Regions from separate parts of the Streptomyces sp. ATCC 21386 genome, predicted to be linked through region 3. Evidence: riboswitches for the same ligand, from Rfam matches in the RefSeq annotation. Region 3 holds a riboswitch; each other region holds the start of a gene.

Region 1 (3,775 bases), 3.0 Mb from region 3:
GCACCAGCACCTGCCCTGGGTCGCCCTCGACACCGACGCCACCGAGGAGCGCGGCGAGGTCTACGGCTGTGCCCTCGGCTGGTCGGGTTCCTGGCGGATCGCTGTGGCCCAACTTCCGGACGCCCGCGTGCAGATCACCGGCGGCGCCGGCTACGACGAGTCCGGACTGCTGCTGTTGGAGACGGGCGGTACGTTCACCACGCCCGTCTTCGCCGGCCTGTGGAGCGACTCCGGCTTCGGCGGGGCGAGCCGCGCCTGGCACGCGTACCAGCGGGCGTATGTCATCCCGGACGCGGACCGGGACCGGCCGGTGCTCTTCAATTCCTGGGAGGCCACGGAGTTCGACATCTCCGAGGAGCAGCAGGGGGCGCTCGCACGGCGGGCCGCGGCGATCGGGGTCGAGCTGTTCGTCGTGGACGACGGCTGGTTCGGGGCGCGGACCAGCGACCGGGCCGGCCTCGGCGACTGGACCCCCAATCCGGACCGTTTCCCGAAGGGGCTGGGGCCGCTCGCCGAGCAGGTGCACGCCCTCGGGATGCAGTTCGGCATCTGGGTCGAGCCGGAAATGGTCAACCCGGACAGTGAGCTGTACCGGGCGCACCCCGAGTGGGCACAGTTCCAACCGGGGCGAAAGCGGACGGAACTGCGTAATCAACTCGTACTCAATCTCGCGCGCGAGGACGTCCAGGAATACCTCTGGGAGCGGCTCGACACCCTCCTGTCCAGCGCCCCGATCGACTATGTGAAGTGGGACTTCAACCGCTGCTTCACCGACGCCGGCTGGCCCGGCGAGCCCTATCCGCAGAAGCTGTGGGTGGAGCACGTGCACGCCTTCTACGCCCTGCTGGACCGGCTGCGGGCCGCGCACCCGGGGGTCGCGTTCGAGTCGTGCTCGGGTGGCGGCGGCCGGATCGACCTCGGGGTCCTGGCGCGGACGGACCAGGTGTGGACCTCCGACAACACCGACCCGCTCGACCGGCTCGCCATCCAGCACGGCTTCAGCCAGATCCATCCCGCCCGGAGCATGGCCGCGTGGGTCACCGACAGCCCGAACAACCAGCTCAACGGGCGGGTCAGCTCGCTGCGGTTCCGGTTCGTCAGCGCGATGGCGGGTGTGCTCGGCGTGGGCGGCGACCTCACGGAGTGGAGCGAGGCGGAGCTCGCCGAGGCCCGGGAGTGGGTGGAGCTGTACAAGGAGATCCGGCCGGTCGTGCAGCGGGGCGACCTGTACCGACTGCGGCCGCCGACGGGAGGGCTGAGCGCCGTGGAGTACGTCCAGGATGACGAGGTGGTCGTCCTCGCGCTGCTCCAGGCCCAGCACTACGGAGAGCCGCTCGCCCCGCTCCGGCTGCGCGGGCTGGACCCGGCGGCGACGTACGAGTGCCGCGAAACGGGCGAAACGTACCGAGGTGCCGTGCTGACGCACCATGGATTGCCGACGGGGCTGCGTGGCGACTTCGATGCGAAGGTTATCCGCCTGCGTCGCACTTGAGCGATCTGTCCGAAATGGAGCTGTAATTCCAACAAGCCCCGGAATAAAGCCTACTGGGCCGTAAGCGCGTGAGCAGCGTCATATTCGTGACGTTCCGTTGCCGTCATGTCCACGTAATTCGCGCTGATTTCCAGGGAGGTTGGAATACGCGCTAGACCGTTCATTGACGGAGCGTGATGGCGGATTGAAGTAAGGATCAGGGAGGAAGACGCACAGAAAGTCCCCATGGTTGTTTCTGTGGGCACAAGTCGCTTACGTTCGGCGTCAATCCGGACGGACGCCCAATCCTGCCGCCGACCGGAGCCGCGTACCGACCCGATCCACGGCAGGAGCGGGGGACCCACAGGAATCACCGCCTGTTCCGGTCTCCGGAACGGCTAGGGGTAAAGCCGTGCGCAAACACGGCCGGACATCTCCAGTCCGCACCCGACAGCTCACCTCGCAGGCGCCGGAGAGGAATTCGTCATGCCCGCGAAGGGTAAGCACCGCCGTCCGAAGTCCCAGCGCTTCACCCGCTCGATCGCCGCCGCCGGGACCGGTGGCGCGGCGCTCGCGCTGCCGTTGATCGGGGCCGCAGGCGCCCACGCCGCGACCCCGAGCGGCACCGTCTCCGGTGTCTCCGAGAAGGCGACCACGATCGCCGCCGAGAAAGCCGCGGCCGAGGCGGGCGCGCGGATCGAGCAGGCCGAGAAGGCCGCGCAGGCGGAGAGAACCGCCACCAAGAAGGCGGCTCCCAAGACCTACTCGGTCAAGGTCGGCGACTACCTTGCGAAGATCGCGGACGAGCAGGACGTCGAGGGGGGCTGGAAGCGGCTGTACTCGGACAACCGCGAGGCGGTCGGCTCCGACCCCTCGCTCATCCACCCGGGGCTGAAGCTCACCATCGGTGAGCGGGCCGCGTCGAGCGAGACGTCGCGCTCCTCCTCCAAGCCGCAGCTGTCGCAGTCCTCGAAGCCCGCCGAGTCCTCGAAGCCCGCCGAGTCCTCCAAGCCCGCCGAGTCCTCGAAGTCCTCGGGTGCGGCGAAGCAGGAGTCGAAGGACACTCAGGCGTCGACCTCCACGGGGAGCGGCCAGTCCTCGACGTCCAACGCCTCCGGCTTCAGCCGGCCCATCCTGAGCGCGACCGTCGGTACCGCGTACAAGACCGCCGGCAGCATGTGGTCCAGCGGCTACCACACGGGTGTCGACTTCGTGGCCCCGACCGGGACCAGCCTCAAGGCCGTGGGCGCGGGCACCGTCGTCTCGGCCGGCTGGGGCGGCGCGTACGGCAACCAGGTCGTCATCAGGCTCGCCGACGGCTACTACGCCCAGTACGCCCACCTGTCCTCGATCTCCGTCTCCGCCGGCCAGGCCGTGAGCGGCGGCCAGCAGATCGGCCTCTCGGGCGCGACCGGCAACGTCACCGGACCGCACCTCCACTTCGAGATGCGCACCAGCCCGAACTACGGCTCGGACATCGACCCGCTGGCGTACCTCCGTTCGAAGGGCGTCGGCATCTGATCCCGCCGCCGCGCCCGCCGAAGGCCGGACCCCCTGACCGGGGTCCGGCCTTCGGCGTTCCCCGGGGGCTGCGGGCGTGCGACCGTCGCGTGCGGTTTGGGCCGTGGCGGCTTCATGATCACCGTGTTGTGCGGTGGTGGAGTGGAGTGACTTCCGGTTCGAGGGCTTCGGGGTGTGGAGGCTCCACTGACGGGGCCCGGGTATTCCGGGTTGACCGACACTTGACACGTGGTCTATCTCACCGTCCGTCAAGCCCTTGTTACGGTCGCGTAGGTCACATCCGAAGGTGAATCATGGCCCGATGTGACAGACGATTCGAAGGGCAGCAGAGCAATGATCGGGTCGTACGTGGCGCTGGGGGACAGCTTCACCGAGGGCGTCGGCGATCCCGGGCCCGACGGGCGGTTCGTCGGCTGGGCCGACCGTTTCGCGGTGCTTCTCGCGGACCGGTTGCCCGAGGGCGACTTCGACTACACCAACCTGGCCGTGCGGGGGAAGCTCCTCGACCAGATCGTGGAGGACCAGGTGCCGAGGGCGCTGGAACTCGCCCCCGATCTGATCTCCTTCTGCGCGGGCGGCAACGACATCATCCGGCCGGGCACCGATCCCGACGAGGTCGCGGAGCGGTTCGAGCGGGCGGTCGTCAGGCTCACCTCGGCCGTCGGCACGGTCATGGTGACGACCGGGTTCGACACCCGTGACGTGCCGGTGCTGAAGCATCTGCGGGGCAAGATCGCCACGTACAACCTGCATGTCCGGGCCATCGCCGACCGGTACGGGTGC
Region 2 (3,775 bases), 7.3 Mb from region 3:
TGACGATCGCCAAGGCCGACGGCAACCCCGTCAACGCGGCCTCCATGCTCGCGGTCCTGGGCCTCGGCGCCCAGGGCGGCGAGGAGATCGTGCTCGCCTCCGACGCCGAGGGCGCGGACGTCGCGCTCGACCGTCTGGCGAAGCTCGTCGCCGAGGGGCTGGAAGAACTCCCCGAGACGGTCTGAGCGACCAGGTAACCCGAGCGGAAAGGCCTGAAAGGCCACCCCCGCACACATCGAAGGGCTCGTCCATTTTATCGGACGGGCCCTTCGCATTTACCTCTTATTTCCGGTCTGCGGGCAGCAGAAAAAATGCCCCTCGGAATTCTTCCCTCTTTGTATACGGCGTACGTGTTAATGCCGCAGGCTCGGCATGTTTACGGGGTGTTGCGAAGTCCTCACACGCTCCGGACGCTCCGCCCCGCCGCCCCCGGCCGGAAATCGGAGCCGGTGCGCGGCGGTGGCCCGCTCGGTGTGCAGGGACGTGATCGTCCGGGCCCGGTCGCTGTCGCCGCGCGCGACCGCGTCCACGATGCTGCCGTGCTCCGCCCACGACTCCACGGGGTCGGACGGCGCCTCCACCGCGTACATCCAGGCGATCTTGTGCCGCAGCTGGGCGAGTGTCGAGGTCAGGGCAGGGCTGCCGGACGCCTGTGCGAGCGTCTCGTGGAACCAGCCGCCCAGGGAGCGCAGATCCTCGCTGTTGCCCCTCCTGGCCCGCTCCTGGCCCAGCCTGACCAGGCCGCGCAACACCTTGAGGTGCGCCTCCGTACGGCGCTGCGCGGCGCGGGCGGCCCCCAGGGGCTCCAGCAGCATGCGCATCTCCAGCAGGTCGGCAGCCTCCTGCTCGGTCGGCTCGGCGACGCACGCGCCCGCGTGCCGACGGGTCACCACGAACCCCTCGGCCTCCAGCGTGCGCAGGGCCTCGCGCACGGGCACCCGGCTGACGCCGTACCGGCGGGCGAGCAGTTCCTCGGTGAGCCGGCTGCCGCGCTCGTAGACACCCGCGACGATGTCATCACGGATCGCCGTGCATACCGAGTGCGCCGGAATACGCATGACCGACCTCCGCCTTAATCCCCGTGAAACGTCGATGATTGACGTGTGTTCCAGCGACTCTATTGCAGCGGGCGGGAATTTCCGATGGCGGACCGGAATCCGAGGATATTTTTTGGACAGGAGCTACGTCACACGGCGGGTATGCGCGAACGAGGAAAGCCCCGGCTCGGTGAGCCGGGGCCTCCAGGGAAGCGTCGGGTACGCGTCAGACGTTCACGCCGTGCGAACGCAGGTACGCGGCGGGGTCGATGTCCGAGCCGTACTCGGCCGTCGTCCGGGCCTCGAAGTGCAGGTGCGCCCCGGTGACGTTGCCGGTCGCCCCGGAGAGGCCTATCTGCTGCCCCGGGGTGACCGTCTGGCCGACGGAGACGCCGATGGACGACAGGTGGCCGTACTGGGTGTAGGTGCCGTCGTTCATCTTGATGACGATGTTGTTGCCGTAGGCACCGCCCCAGCCCGCCTCGACGACGGTGCCGGCGCCGACCGCGAGGACGGCCGTGCCGGACGCGGCGTGGAAGTCGACACCGGTGTGGCTGCCGGAGGACCAGACGGCACCGCCGGTCTTGTAGCCGGTGGAGATGTAGGAGCCGCTGATGGGGGCGACATAGGCGTTGAGGCGCTCACGCTCGGCCGCGCGGGCGGCGCGGGCCTTGATCTCCTCGCGCTCCTTGGCGGCGGCACGTTCCTGCTCGGCCTTCTCGGCGGCGGCCTTCCTGGCCTCCTCCTGTGCCTTCTTCTTCACCGCGGCCACCTCGGCCGCCTGCTCCTGGGCGGCGGCCTGGGCGTCGACCTGGTCGGCGACCGTGTCGCCGAGGGTGATGATCTGGTTCAGGCCGGTCTGCTCGACGGCGGGCTCCTCCGCGGCGAGCGCGGGGCCGGCCAGGGTGCCGAAGACGCCGGTGGTGGTGAGAGCGGCCACGCCCACGTTCCTCGTGGTCGCGCGCTGCACACGGCTCGGACGGCGGTGCTTCCCGGGGGCGCGGGTGAACGCCATGAAGTGGCTGGTCCTTTCCTTCCTTCTCGCCTACCGGGTTAGCTGACGGGTTCGGAGCAGGAAGGTCTCCTACGGCCACCCCTCGTTTCGCGTCGCTCCGCGAAGGGCACCCGATTCACCCCAGGGACTGTGATGGGTCCCCGGCTCCCCTGGCTCGCGCCATGTGGGGACTCGGCGATGACTGTCCGGTGCCGCGGCTGCGGCGAACTTCTGACGAACAGCCGGACCGACGCTAAGTGGGACGTCTTCGAAATAACAAACGGATCACAGGATTTGTTAACTACGCCACAGGGCAGACACACAACCTCCGCCATCAATACGGACAAACAGGGGCCCTGGTGACTGTTCCGTCACCAGGGCCCCACTGACACGCGTCCGTCCGGTCGCCCCCTACTCGGCCGGGACGACGGTGACTTCGCCGATTCCGAGGGCCCTGACGGGCTCCTCGATCTGCGCTGCGTCCCCGACGAGGACGGTCACCAGACGGTCCACCGGGAAGGCGCTCACGGCCGCCGCGGTGGCCTCCACGGTGCCGGTGGCGGCGAGTTGGCGGTACAGCGTCGACTGGTAGTCGTCCGGCAGGTACTGCTCGACCTGGTCGGCCAGCGTGCTCGCCACGGCCGCGGCCGTCTCGAACTTGAGGGGTGCCACCCCGACGAGGTTCTGCACGGCGACGTCGCGCTCGGCGTCGGTCAGGCCCTCGGCCGCGAGGGTGCGCAGCACCGTCCACAGGTCATCGAGCGCCGGACCGGTGTTGGGGGTGTCGACGGAACCGCTGATGGCGAGCATCGAGATGCCCGAACCGTCGGGCGCGGCCCGCAGCACCTGGCCGAACGCCCGCACGCCGTAGGTGTAACCCTTCTCCTCGCGCAGGACGCGGTCCAGGCGGGAGGTGAGGGTGCCCCCGAGGCAGTAGGTGCCGAGCACCTGCGCCGGCCACACGCGGTCGTGCCGGTCGGCGCCGACGCGGCCGATGAGCAACTGGGTCTGCACGGAACCGGGCCGGTCCACGATGATCACGCGCCCCGTGTCGTCGGCGGTCACCGACGGCACGGGCCGCGGCGCGCCCGGGGAACCGGTCCAGGCGCCCAGGGTGTCGGCGAGCAGGGCGTCGAGGTCGACGCCAGTGAGGTCGCCGACGACCACGGCGGTGGCCGTCGCGGGGCGCACGTGGCGCTCGTAGAAGGCGCGTACGGCCGCGGAGTCGATGCCCTCGACGGTCTCCTCGGTGCCCTGGCGGGGCCGCGACATCCGGGAGGTGGCCGGGAACAGCTGCCGGGACAGCTCCTTGGCGGCCCGGCGGCCCGGGTTGGCCGTCTCGTGCGGGATCTCGTCGAGCCGGTTGGCCACCAGCCGCTCGATCTCCGCGTCCTCGAACGCCGGCGCCCGCAGGGCGTCGGCGAGCAGGCCGAGGGCCTTCTCCAGCCGCGACACCGGCACTTCGAGGGACAGCCGCACACCGGGGTGGTCGGCGTGCGAGTCGAGGGTGGCGCCGCAGCGCTCCAGCTCGGCGGCGAACTCCTCTGCCGTGTGCTTGTCGGTGCCCTCGGAGAAGGCCCTGGTCATGATGGTGGCGACGCCCTCGATGCCGGCGGGCTCGGCGTCCAGGGGAGCGTCGAGGAGCACCTCCACCGCGACGACCTGCTGGCCGGGCCGGTGGCAGCGCAGCACGGTCATGCCGTTGTCCAGGGTGCCGCGCTCGGGCGCCGGGAACGCCCAGGGC
Region 3 (3,775 bases):
GTAGTCCAGGGCGGTGATGACTACCGGCGCGACGCGATGGCTGTGAGCCAGTCCTCGATCGTCAGGACTTCGGCCCACTGCGGGAACAGTTTCTCGGTGAGCATCGTGTGGACCACGGGATCGGTGTCGAGGCAGCCGTCCGATAGGACGGTGACGCCGAAGTCCAGGTCGATGGCGCGCCACAGGGTGGACAGCACCACGGCGCTGGTGGCGATGCCGGTGAGGACGAGGCTGTCGATGTCGCGCGCCCTGAGCACCAGGTCGAGGTCGCTGCCCGAGAACGCGCTTCCCCGTCTCTTGGTGACCACGACCTCGCCCTGGCGGGGCACGACCTCGTCATGAATCTCGGTGCCGGGCTCGCCCTCGGTGAACAGGCCGGCCCGCACCACGTTCGCCATCACCTTGTTGCGCGGGCTGATCTCCGGAGCGCCCGGCCGTAACCCCATCACGACGTAGATCACGGGGATCTCGGCGGCCCGTGCTCCGTCGATCGCCCTGCGCAGGCGCGGCAGATAGCCGGACCCGTCGTCCGCGATGGCCACGACGTCGCGTTGGACGTCCATCACGAGAAGTGCGCTCTTCGCCATGTCTGCCGACCCTTCTGCGGGGGAGTTCTCGGGGAGCCGAGGGGAGCCGAGGGGACCCGGGGAGGTCCAGGGAGGTCCGGGGAGGTCCAGGGAGATCCAGGGAGGTCGGGGGCGTCACAGGGGACAAGACGAACGCCGCGTAGGCCCATGGGCGTACGCGGCGTCGTTGCTTCGGGGTGAGGCCGGCGGTTACGGGTTGAGGCCCTTGCTGCGGAGCCAGGCCGCCGGGTCGATGCCGCTGCTGGAGCCGCCGGGGTGAACCTCCATGTGGAGGTGGGCGCCCGTGACGTTGCCGGTGGCGCCGACGCGGCCGATGACGTCGCCGGTGGCGACCTTCTGGCCGACGCTCACGCCGATGGAGGACTGGTGGGCGTACCAGATCTCGGTGCCGTCATCGAGGGTGAGAACGGTCTTGTAGCCGTAGGAGCCCTCGTAGCCGGCCTGCGTGATGGTGCCGCTGTGGACGGCCTTGATGAGGGTGCCGGTGGGGGCCGCGAAGTCGAGGCCGGTGTGGTAGCCGGAGGACCAGTACGGGCCGGCCTGACCGAAGGTGGAGGTGAGCGTGTACGAGGAGGTGGGAAGGGCGAACTGCTTGGCCAGTGCGGCGAGACGCTCGGCTTCCTTCTTCGCCGCGGCCTCCTCCTCCGCCTTCTTCTTGGCGGCGGCCTCCTTGGCCTCGGCTTCCTTCTTCTCCTTGGCGGCCTGCTCGGCGGCCTTCTCCGCGGCGGCGGTCTGCGCGGCCTCGGCGGCAGCCTTGTCGAAGGCGTCCTGCTGGGACTCGGCCTGCGCCATGATGCGGGCGCGCAGCGCCTCTCCGGCGTCCGCGGTGCCCTGCTCGGTGTCGGCGGCGATCAGACCCGCGCTGCTGAGGGGGGAGGTGGAGCCCTCGGGCTCCGGCTCGTCGGCCTCGTCCTCGAAGACCGAGCCGACGTTCGGCATGTCGGGCATCGATATGGAGACGGGGGCCTTGCCGGACTGCGCGCTCGCCATCCCGGCACCGCTGACGGCGGCTATGACACCGACGCCGAGAACCGTGGAGCTACGGGCGAGTCCGTTACGGGCGAGTACGCCGGTCTTCTTGGCCACGCGGTGCCGACCGCGAACGGGGCGAAGGGAATCCTCGCTGGGGTTCCACTCCTGCCAGGGGCCCTCGTTGTCGCTGTTGTAGCTGCCGTAGCCGAACGTCTGGCTCTCGCCTTCACGTTGGGCCGGCACGAACGGGGCTTCGGTCGCGGACCGGTTCGACGCCACGTGGGCGTACTCCTTCCTTCCTTCTCGCCTACCGGGTTAGCTGACGGGTTCGGAGCAGGAAGGTCTCCTACGCGCGTAAACCGTCGTGCCTACTGCCACGGCGGTTTCCGTGCGATTCACCCCAGGGTGGTGGTTCCCCGGTTCCCTTGCGGGATTCGGCGCGTGAGCACGGAGCCGTCTCTTGTGACGGCTGGGACGACCGCGCTGCGTTATCGAACGTTAATAGACGCGAGCACTCCATTCCAAGCTGTTCTGCATGATCGTTCCGTTCTCCGCGCTGGACTTTACGGGTCATGAGGGGCCGAAAACGGGCGAGTTGACCTTGACTTGCGAGTAACAGTTGCCCTGACGTGACGTCAGTTCTTATACGGAGAACGGCGGGCCGGACACGCTCGGTGACATCTCCACCTCACGAACGTCGGACGATCACACCTCACGGACTTCGGGCGGCCACAGCTCACGGGCGGCGGACCGCCACAGCTCACGGGCGGCGGACCGCCAAGAGGGCCATGTCGTCCGTGGTGCGGTCGCCCGTGTGCCGGCGCACCTCCTCCGCGAGCGTCGTCAGCAGGGCGCCCGGGGCGGTGAACACCCGGCCAGAAAGGCGCGCGGCCGGGTCGTAGAAGACACCGTGCGCGTCGCGCGCCTCGGACAGACCGTCGGTGTAGAAGAGCAGCGTGGCGCCGGGCGGGAACCCGGTCTCCTCCGCGCGGTCCGGCCAGGTGCCCAGGTCGTCCATGCCGAGCGGCAGCGCGGGCTGCGGGGTGTCCAGGATGCACAGCGTGCCGTCGGCGTGCAGCAGCAGGGGCGAGGGGTGGCCCCGGTTGACGATCCGGGCGCGGACCGCGCCGTGCGGGAACTCCGCGAGCACGGCCGTCACGAACCCCTCGCGCTCCACCGCCACGTCCCTCCGTGCGGCCTCCCGCCGCGTCCCCTCCCGGGCCAGCGCCCGTTCCAGCCGTTGGGCCACCGCTTCGAGCGTCGCCTCCTGCTCGGCCGCCTCCCGGAACGCCCCGATCAGCACCGCCACCGCCGACACCGCTCCCAGTCCCTTGCCGCGTACGTCGCCGACGATGAGCCGTACGCCGTGGGGTGAGTCCTGCACCGCGTACAGATCGCCGCCGATCGACGCCCCGGCCTGCGCGGCCTCGTACCGCGCGGCGATCTCCAGCCCGCCGATCCGCTCCTGCGGCACCGGGAGCACGGCCCGCTGCGCCGCCTCGGCGATCTCCCGGGCGGTGGCGAGCCGGGCGTCGCTGCGGCGGACGAGGCGGTTGATCAGTACGGCCAGTACGGCGACGGTGGCCACCGTGGTGATCTCGGTGATCGCGTCTTCATGGCCCGCGTCGTCGTAGTAGAGGCGTACGCCGGTGATCCCGACCCCCGACGCGGCGCCGATAACCACCGTGCCGAACAGCGAGAAGAGCGGGGCCGCCACCAGGGGCGCGGCGGTGAAGAAGGGGACCGCGGTGAACTCGCGCGGCGTGAAGTGGTCGTAGAAGAGGCCGACGGCGATCAGCAGCACGGGAAGCGCACGGGCGAGCGTGCGGGCGTACGAGAACCGCCGCCCACCCGGCTCCCGCATGCCCTCCGCGTCCTCTCGCTGCCCCACGGCTACAGGGTTTCGGGGGGCGGCCGACACGGCGAGTCGGCGGGGCCGAGTGGGCTAGCGGGGAGACGGGGGGAGGGGCGCGGAGGGCGGGAAGGGGGCGGCGGGCGGGAAGGGGGCGGCGGGCGGGCGGGGCTCAGCCCGCCGAGAGGCCGGTCAGTCCTGTCGCGCCCGTCAGCTCGTGCAGGGGGAGCGTGTGCTGGGTCTGGAGGACCTTGGCGCGCAGGTAGCGGACGTTGTGGGCGGTGGTGAAGACGCCCGTGGGCACACGGTCGCGCACGGCCACGCCGAGGTCGCGCAACTGCTGCGCCTTGTCGGGGTTGTTGGA
Region 4 (3,775 bases), 8.4 Mb from region 3:
CGGTGGTGGCCGACTGCCGCCCCTGGCCCGGGCGGCGGTGGGGAGCCGGTCACCTGAGGGAGGACGCTAAACCTGACTGTGACGGCTCGGTAACGCGTTGTACGGAAGTGGCGCGCACCGACTGTGAGGTGACCGTATGTGACCGGGATCGGGGCTCGGCGCCGCCGACTTCACGCTGTGCGATGACCGATGCGGCGATTTCGGACCGGGCGGGGGCGTCTCGGTGCTATGGAGCGCATATATGCAAGGGCGTCCGAGGGTGCCGGTCGAGAGGGCCGGTCGAGGGTTCCGGTCCGGCCGCCCCGGTGCCCGAGGGGTCTCGGGCACCTCATTAGGCTCCGCGCATGGACGTACTCATCCACATCCTCGTCGCCCTCCATATCATCGGCATCGCCTCCCTCCTGGGTGGCTTCCTCACCCAGACGAAGGCGATGAGCCAGGGCGCCGCCCGCTTCGTCCCCGCCATGCTGCACGGCGCCCTCACGATGCTCGTCACCGGCGCCCTCCTCGTCGGCCTCAACCAGGCCGACGACCAGCCCGTCGACAACATCAAGATCGGCGTCAAGCTCGCGCTGCTGATCGTGATCCTCGGCCTGGTCTACGTGAAGCGCGACGAGGAGCGGGTGGAGAAGCCGCTCTTCGCCCTGGTGGGCGCGCTGACCACCGCCAACGTCTTCATCGCGGTGCTCTGGACCTGAGGCGAGCCACGCGGTGAGGCATCCGGGGGCGAGCCCCGGTCACGCGGGCCGCACCACGCTGTGGATCGAGGACTCGCCGTCGTAGAAGACCGACTCCTCGCGGACGTACGTACCCGGCTTGGGAGCGTGGATCATCATGCCGTTGCCGATGTAGATGCCGACGTGGCCGATGTTGTCGTAGAAGAAGACGAGGTCGCCCGGCCTGGCGTCGGCGAGGGGGACGGTGGTGCCCGCCTCGACCTGGTCGTAGGTGGTGCGCGGGAGGTCGACGCCGGCGGCCTTCCAGGCGGCCTGGGTGAGGCCGGAGCAGTCGTAGGAGCCGGGGCCGGTGGCGCCCCACACGTACGGCTTGCCGATCTGCGCGCGGGCGAAGGCCAGGACCTTGGTCGCCTTCGCGGCGTAGGTGGAGTCCTCGACGGGGGCGGTGGTCCCGCTGGTGACGGGGGACGTCTCCGTGCCGGCGGCGGTCCCGCCCTGGGCCTCCTGGGCCCCCTGGGTGCTCGGGGCCTCCTGGCTCGCCTGCTGTGCCGCCTGCCGGCGCGCGAGTTCCTCCGCCTTGCGGTCGGCCTCCTCCCGCTCGCGCTGTTCGATCGCGGCGAGCCGGGCCTTCTCCTCGGCGGTCAGGGTGGAGAGCAGTTCGCGGGCCTCGGCGAGTTTCGCCTGGACCTTGGCCTTGCTGGTCTTGAGGGCGTTCTGCGACTCGGTGAGCTTCTCGAGGCTGTCGCTCGCCGTCCGGCGCTGCTCCGCCGCGTCGGCCTGCTCGGTGACGTACGCGTCGACGGCCTGCTTCTGGCGGTCCGTCAGCCGGTCCATCAGCTGGTTCTGGTCGAAGTAGTCCTGCGGGTTGTCCGCGAGGAGCAGCGAGGCCTGGTCCGGGGCGGACGCGCCGTTGCGGTACTGGGCCGCGGCGAACGATCCCAGTTCCTCCCGCGCCTCGTTCAGCTTCTCCGTGCGCTTGGCGACGTCGTCGAGGAGGGTGTCGACCTTCTTCTTCTGCTTGGTCGTCCTCTCCTTGGCCGCGTTGTAGTTCTCGGTCGCCGACCCGGCCTGGCGGTAGAGGTCGTCGACCTTCTTCTCGACTTCCTCCAGGCTCGGCCTGTCGTCGTCGGAGGGCGCGGCCGTGGCCGTCTGGGAGAGCAGGGCCACGGAGGTGAGGGCGGCCGTGGCGAGAGCGGGGGTGCGTATGCCCGCGCGCGTCCGGCCGGTCGGACGCGGCTTGCGGTGCGGCGCCATGGTGCGGCGTCTCCTTCCGTAGTCCGCCTACCGAGTTAGCTGTCGGGTTCGGGCGCAAGCTTCGGAAGGTTTGCCCTACGACCCTTGCCGCGAGCGGCGGTCGGGTCGATTCACCCCAGAGGTCGGTGGGTCCCCGGCTCCGGCGCCGCGGGAGGCGTACCGGACTCGGCGGAGGCCGTGCGGCCCGGCGACGTTCGCCGGTTGTGTCGTACGGCCCAAGAGAAGAAGCTAGCCAACTCGTGGGTCCCGTGTGAAGGTTGATGTTCGATATGCCCGATACGTTTTCGTGACCTTAGCCTCGGGCGCGCGACAGGCGGTACGCTCGATCGCTCACCGTCGTGAGGTGAGCGCGGTGAGTGGTGGGTGCGGACTTCCCGGGGCGGCCCCTCGCTGTCAGTGGGGGCGCCTAGACTCGGAGAGCGATGAGCAGCCTCTTTGACGACAGCTTCCTGGCGGACCTCCAGGCCCCTCGCGGCCATGCGGAGGAGCCCCCGCCGCCGCCCGAGGACGATCACGTACCGGAGCCGCTTCCGGACGATCTGTTCGGCGGGAAGTTCGACGTGCCACCGGACCGGGACGAGTACTACCGGGGCGGTGCCCCCCGCCCGGCGCTCGACGCGGCGGCTCTCCTGGACGGGCTCAACGAGAACCAGCGCGCGGCCGTGGTGCACGCCGGGTCCCCTCTGCTCATCGTCGCCGGCGCGGGTTCCGGCAAGACCCGGGTGCTCACCCACCGCATCGCCCATCTGCTCGGTGAGCGGCATGTCCACCCGGGCCAGATCCTCGCGATCACCTTCACCAACAAGGCCGCCGGTGAGATGAAGGAGCGCGTCGAGCAGCTCGTCGGCCCGCGCGCGAACGCGATGTGGGTCATGACCTTCCACAGCGCGTGCGTCAGGATCCTGCGGCGCGAGTCGAAGAAGCTCGGCTTCACGTCCTCCTTCTCGATCTACGACGCCGCCGACAGCAAGCGGCTGATGGCACTCGTCTGCCGTGATCTGGACCTCGACCCGAAGCGCTTCCCGCCGAAGTCCTTCAGCGCCAAGATCTCGAACCTGAAGAACGAGCTGATCGACGAGGAGGACTTCGCCGCCCAGGCCGCCGACGGCTTCGAGAAGACCCTCGCCCAGGCCTACGCGCTCTACCAGTCCCGCCTCCGCGAGGCGAACGCGCTCGACTTCGACGACCTGATCATGACGACGGTCAATCTGCTGCGCGCCTTCCCGGACGTCGCCGAGCACTACCGCCGTCGCTTCCGTCATGTCCTCGTCGATGAGTACCAGGACACCAACCACGCCCAGTACGCCCTGGTCAGAGAGCTGGTCGGCACCTCCGAGCACCCGGTGGACGTGCCGCCGGCCGAGTGGGACGTGCCGCCCGCGGAGCTCTGCGTCGTGGGTGACGCGGACCAGTCGATCTACGCCTTCCGCGGCGCGACCATCCGCAACATCCTCCAGTTCGAGGAGGACTACCCGGACGCGACGACGATCCTGCTGGAGCAGAACTACCGCTCCACACAGACGATCCTCTCCGCGGCCAACGCGGTCATCGAGCGCAACGAGTCCCGCCGCCCGAAGAACCTGTGGACCAACGCGGGCGCCGGTGCGCAGATCACCGGCTACGTCGCCGACACCGAGCACGACGAGGCCCAGTTCGTCGCCGACGAGATAGACCGACTGACGGACGCGGGCCACGCGAAGGCCGGCGACGTCGCCGTCTTCTACCGGACGAACGCCCAGTCCCGTGTCTTCGAAGAGGTGTTCATCCGCGTCGGCCTGCCCTACAAGGTCGTCGGCGGCGTCCGCTTCTACGAGCGCAAGGAGGTCCGGGACGTCCTCGCGTAT

What was found. Region 3 has a riboswitch for cyclic di-AMP ahead of GWK25_RS40690 (M23 family metallopeptidase). Riboswitches for the same ligand answer to the same signal wherever they lie in the genome.
Positions count from the first base shown of each region.
Region 1: another riboswitch for cyclic di-AMP. It lies ahead of GWK25_RS27925 (M23 family metallopeptidase); the one in region 3 lies ahead of GWK25_RS40690 (M23 family metallopeptidase).
Region 2: another riboswitch for cyclic di-AMP. It lies ahead of GWK25_RS09610 (M23 family metallopeptidase); the one in region 3 lies ahead of GWK25_RS40690 (M23 family metallopeptidase).
Region 4: another riboswitch for cyclic di-AMP. It lies ahead of GWK25_RS04655 (C40 family peptidase); the one in region 3 lies ahead of GWK25_RS40690 (M23 family metallopeptidase).

Region 1 is NZ_JAAVVL010000001.1:6,503,000-6,506,774, reverse strand. Features, by position in the region: gene GWK25_RS27930 (alpha-galactosidase) at 1-1,492, shown strand, start outside; cyclic di-AMP (ydaO/yuaA leader) riboswitch at 1,795-1,953, shown strand; gene GWK25_RS27925 (M23 family metallopeptidase) at 1,958-2,992, shown strand; gene GWK25_RS27920 (SGNH/GDSL hydrolase family protein) at 3,326-3,775, shown strand, end outside.
Region 2 is NZ_JAAVVL010000001.1:2,214,071-2,217,845, reverse strand. Features, by position in the region: gene GWK25_RS09620 (HPr family phosphocarrier protein) at 1-185, shown strand, start outside; gene GWK25_RS09615 (GntR family transcriptional regulator) at 354-1,058, opposite strand; gene GWK25_RS09610 (M23 family metallopeptidase) at 1,264-2,052, opposite strand; cyclic di-AMP (ydaO/yuaA leader) riboswitch at 2,065-2,239, opposite strand; gene GWK25_RS09605 (pitrilysin family protein) at 2,443-3,775, opposite strand, start outside.
Region 3 is NZ_JAAVVL010000001.1:9,480,420-9,484,194, forward strand. Features, by position in the region: gene GWK25_RS40685 (cysteine hydrolase family protein) at 21-587, opposite strand; gene GWK25_RS40690 (M23 family metallopeptidase) at 777-1,838, opposite strand; cyclic di-AMP (ydaO/yuaA leader) riboswitch at 1,849-2,009, opposite strand; gene GWK25_RS40695 (PP2C family protein-serine/threonine phosphatase) at 2,320-3,423, opposite strand; gene ribA (GTP cyclohydrolase II) at 3,584-3,775, opposite strand, start outside.
Region 4 is NZ_JAAVVL010000001.1:1,056,683-1,060,457, forward strand. Features, by position in the region: gene GWK25_RS04650 (hypothetical protein) at 345-698, shown strand; gene GWK25_RS04655 (C40 family peptidase) at 738-1,931, opposite strand; cyclic di-AMP (ydaO/yuaA leader) riboswitch at 1,940-2,112, opposite strand; gene pcrA (DNA helicase PcrA) at 2,354-3,775, shown strand, end outside.